DNA from 2 places in the Mesorhizobium sp. M2A.F.Ca.ET.067.02.1.1 genome. Region 2 is predicted to be linked to the other one. Evidence: predicted binding sites of a transcription regulator. Region 2 holds the regulator's gene; the other holds the start of a gene.

Region 1 (2,459 bases), on a different contig from region 2:
TATGACCGGAAATGCTCCCGCGCTCTATCCACAACTGGGCCTGACTCCCCGTTTTCCAAGGCTCGCAATTTCATGGTAATTGTCACCGCAAGCGACAATAACTTTGTGCCCGGGCTTTTTCTATTCATCTTTTCTGCCTGGATTCATAATCGCGAGGCGAAATTCGTCGTCATCGATGCAGGAATAGAGCCTGCGAGCGTGATAGAGCTTCGCCGTTTTTGCGAACGAAACGGAATTGACTGTCAGTTGGTGCAAGCGGACGGCAAGCGGATTTCCGATCTGCCGACAAGAGGCAAGCTGCTGACGACGGCCGCATATGCCCGAATACTCATTCCCGAGATATTGCCTGATTGCGACAAGGCCATCTATTTGGATGCGGATACGCTGGTGGTGTCCGATCTCGGTGCCCTCTGGTTGGCGGACCTGGGCGACAATTTGGTCGCCGGCGTGGTTGACGGCTTCGTCGAGCAGGAGGAACTCGACGACATCGAAATGTCCCGGAATGAATATATCAATTCCGGCGTTCTGGTGATGAATCTCGTCGCCTGGCGCAGGGAAGGCATTGCGGACAGAGTCTTTGCAACGGTTCGTGAAACCGCCAAGTCGCGATACCTCGACCAGACGGCCTTGAACACGGTGGTGCGCGGACGAGTTCTCTTCCTCGGCAGGGAATGGAATTTCTTTTCAGAGCGCTATGTGGAAATCGAACGGCGACTTCCAAAGGTGATCCACTATGCAGGGTCGGCCAAGCCCTGGCGCTACAGGCGCGTGCCTTTTGCCGATGTTTTCAATTTCTACAGAACCCTGTCGGGTTCGGATATCCCGGAGGGGACGCTGCTTTGAAATCCGCTCGTAGGCGCAAGATGATCCTTGGCCTTATCGGGCTGCGCAGAAAATACTGGTCCTCCGCCCTGGCGACCTACTACTACCGCCGTCGATTTACCAAGCCACATCTGCGAAGCCTGGGTAAGATGTTCTCGAAGGTTCCGTTGCCGCCGCAGCATTCGACTGCCACGCGGGAACGAGACGCGCAGTTGCCGACGTTCTCGTAATGTTCTTGCCCAAAGCGAAAATCTGTGGTTGTCTAGCCTGATTTCACTCGCGGCCTGATCGCAAGGTCATGCGAGCTGGTATCCGGGGGCTTAAAAAATGCTGGCGCGGGTTCGCACGGTGGCTTTCCAGGGCATCGAGGCCTTGCCGGTCGATGTCCAGGTGATGGTCTTGCCTGGCAAGGTCGGCATGCAGATCGTCGGCCTGCCGGACAAGGCGGTGGCCGAGAGCCGCGAGCGCGTGCAGGCAGCGCTGCATGCATCCGGCCTGTCGATGCCGTCGAAGAAGGTGACGGTGAACCTCGCGCCGGCGGACCTGCCCAAGGAAGGTAGCCATTACGACCTGCCGATCGCGCTCGGGCTGATGGCGGCGCTCGGCGCTATCCCTGGCGACATGCTCACCGGCTATGTGGTGCTGGGCGAATTGTCGCTCGACGGCACCATCGCCGGCGTAGCCGGGGCGCTGCCGGCGGCGATCGGCGCCAATGCCGAAGGCAAGGGCCTGATCTGCCCCTTCGCCTGCGGACCGGAAGCGGCCTGGGCCGGCAAGGATTTCGATATATTGGCGCCGCGCAGCCTGATCGCGGTCGCCAACCATTTTCGCGGCACGCAGGTGCTGTCGCGGCCCGAAGCCGGCATCCAGCTTGCGGCGCGCGACCTGCCGGACCTCGCCGACATCAAGGGCCAGGAGAGCGCCAAACGGGCGGTCGAAGTGGCTGCCGCCGGCGGGCACAACCTCTTGATGGTCGGGCCGCCGGGCTCTGGCAAGTCGATGCTGGCGCAAAGGCTGCCCTCGATCCTGCCGCCGCTGGCGCCGAAGGAACTGCTCGAAGTTTCGATGATCGCGTCGGTCGCCGGCGAGCTCGGCGAGGGCAAGCTGACTGACCGGCGGCCGTTCCGCGCGCCGCATCACTCCGCCTCGATGGCGGCGATGGTGGGCGGCGGGCTGCGCGCCCGCCCCGGCGAGGTGTCGCTCGCCCATCACGGCGTGCTGTTCCTTGACGAGCTGCCGGAGTTCACACCGCAGACGCTGGATGCGCTGCGCCAGCCGCTGGAGACCGGCGACTGCATGATCGCGCGCGCCAACCACCGCGCCACCTATCCCGCGCGCATCCAGCTGGTGGCGGCGATGAACCCGTGCCGCTGCGGCATGTCGGGCGAGCCAGGCTATCGCTGCCTGCGCGGCGATCGCTGCCGCACCGAATACCAGGCCCGCATTTCCGGCCCGCTGCTCGACCGCCTCGACCTTCGGATCGAAGTGCCGGCGGTGTCGGCGAGCGACCTGATACGGCCGGACAAGGCCGAGACAAGCGCTGCGGTGGCGCAGCGCGTGGCGCGTGCTCGGGCCATGCAGCGCGAGCGGCTGGAAAGGCTGGGCGCCGGCGCCATCACCAACGCGCATTGCCCGCC
Region 2 (2,459 bases):
CCCATTCCTGCTTCGCGGCCGTCTCGATCTCGTTGAAGACATTGATCGAAGCGGCGCCCAGTGAATTGCCATCAAGGTATATCACCCCTTCCGGCAGAACAAAGCGATCGCGCAAGGGGCGCAGCGGGTCCGCGGCGTCCATCGCCACGACCTCGGCAAGATCGGGAATTCCCCTCATGTGCTACCGCCTCCATTTCGACCCAGGCCGCTACATCCCTCCGGCGACCAAGGCGGTTGTCCCATCACCGTCCGCAACCCGGCAAGAACCTTCTGTCCTATGTTAGCTGGTCCATAGACGGCAAAGGCTGAGGATCGGAATCGTCGCCAAGGTTGGCATTTTGAGTTCGTTTCGTTCACGTTACGGTACATGGTTGGGTCAGCTGACTGGATCCCTTCAGCACCTCCGCGACGATGTCGCCTCTCAATTTCAGCATAAGGAGAATTGCAAAATCGAGCGGAATCAATGACACAGCCCAACCGGTGGCGGCCAGGCACCGTCGGATGCAACATTCTTTCGCCCGCCTTAAGAAATTCATTAAACTTTAAACGGTTGCGGAACACAACTGGAACAGATAGTGTTTGTTCTGGGTTTGTTTTTCTGATTCTGGTTTCGGAACCCGTGGGGGCCGCCAATGCTGACGCGCAAACAACATGAACTCCTGATGTTCATCCATGAACGCCTGAAGGAGAGCGGGATCCCTCCATCCTTCGACGAGATGAAGGAAGCGCTCGACCTCGCCTCGAAGTCCGGCATCCATCGGCTGATCACGGCGCTGGAAGAACGCGGCTTCATTCGCCGGCTACCGAACCGGGCGCGCGCGTTGGAAGTCTTGCGCCTGCCCGACTCGATCGCTCCCGGCCTGAACGCCGCGAAGAAATTTTCGCCAAGCGTCATCCAGGGCGGCCAGGGCAATCTAAGTCGAGAGGTCAAGCCGGCAGCGCCCTCACGTACGCCGACACCCAGCAATGATGACGACGCCGCTTCAGCCGTGTCCATTCCGGTGATGGGCCGCATCGCCGCCGGTGTGCCGATCGACGCCATTCAGCACCAGACGCATTCGATCTCGGTCCCGCCGGACATGATCATGGGCGGCGAGCATTATGCGCTGGAGGTCAAGGGCGACTCGATGATCGAGGCCGGCATCTTCGACGGCGACACCGTCATCATCCGAAACGCCAACACGGCGAGCCCGGGCGAGATCGTGGTGGCGCTCGTCGATGATGAGGAAGCGACGCTCAAGCGCTTCCGCCGCAAGGGCGCCTCGATCGCGCTGGAGGCCGCCAACCCGGCCTACGAGACCCGCATCTTCGGGCCGGATCGGGTCAAGGTGCAGGGCAAGCTCGTCGGGCTGATCCGCCGCTACTGATCCGGCTTCGAGGGCTTGGCCCTCTCAGGCTTTTCATAAGGCGGCAGTCCCCTCGCCTCGCGCGTGTATTTGCGCTGCTCGTGCCAGGGCCGATATGGCTTTTCGACCGCATATTGGATGGTTGCTCGCGCGGTTGCCGATTGTGGATCGAAGAAGACGGCGGCGCTGCCGTCACGCGCCAGTTGGCGCTTGGTGACGACAAGCACGCGCTGATCCCAGCAGGGATTGTAGGCCGTCGCATCGTTGATGACGATGAGGTCGGCAAAGCCGCAGGCGGGCCGTGCGCTGTCGCGGTTTTCGGCGAGCGCCACGATCGCGCTGGACGGATGCCGGCCAATGCAGAGGTCGCCGGTGCAATAGAAGGGCGAGCCTGGCGGCAGGTCGACCGGGTCGGCGATATCGAGAGCATCCTTGGCAAATGTCTCCGGCGGTACGATGTCCTCGGCCTTCAGCGCCCGCTTCCAATTGTCGGTGGTGAACTCGTTGGAGCGTTCGCGGTTGACGGCAAGCTCGCCGCCACCGATCGGCATCGCCACGAGATGCGCGTCCTCCGAGATCAGCACATCCGGCGTGCGCACATGCGGGATGGCCAGCAGCGCGGCGAGCGCGAAGGGCACAGCGGCAAGCCTTAGCCAGGTGGTGGCCATGGTCGCGATGACGAGCGCGATTGTCGCCAGCAGCACCGACTGGATCGAGATCAATCCCACGGCATCGACTGGCGAGCGCTCGGAAATCCATGCCGAAATGGAGATCATCGCTGTCAGGCCCTTGCCCATCACATAGAGGAAGGGACCGTCGAAGCCGAACGGCATGGCGAGCGCGCTCAACACGGCGAACGGCATGACAATCAGCGAGACGATCGGCATGACCGCCAGATTGGCCAGCAGGCTGAGCGGCGACACGCGCTGAAAATGCCAGATCGCAAACAGCAATGTCGCGCTGCCGGCGATGAGCGAGGTCACAGCGGCGCCGCCCACGCCAACCGCCAGTTTTCGCGACAGGAACCTCAGGAACGAACGCTTCACCGGCGGCGCGGTCGTTTTGCCCGCGCGATAATCGGCAAAGCCGGCATAGGCGCCGACCAGGGCCGCG

What was found. Region 2 encodes LexA, which represses DNA repair genes until DNA is damaged. Its sites were predicted from a motif close to TGTTCNNNNTGTGTTCNG; they were not measured.
Region 1: a site for LexA is predicted at 1,042-1,059, ahead of EOA28_RS09980 (YifB family Mg chelatase-like AAA ATPase). Genes of this name have one in related genera too.

What each region holds. Positions count from the first base shown of each region.
Region 1 covers NZ_RZSB01000090.1:8,477-10,935, forward strand. Annotated here, with positions in the region: gene EOA28_RS09975 (glycosyltransferase family 8 protein) at 73-843, shown strand; gene EOA28_RS09980 (YifB family Mg chelatase-like AAA ATPase) at 1,150-2,459, shown strand, end outside.
Region 2 covers NZ_RZSB01000432.1:654-3,112, reverse strand. Annotated here, with positions in the region: partial or broken gene kynU (kynureninase) at 1-178, opposite strand, end outside; gene lexA (transcriptional repressor LexA) at 633-1,367, shown strand; partial or broken gene EOA28_RS24205 (ComEC/Rec2 family competence protein) at 1,361-2,459, opposite strand, start outside.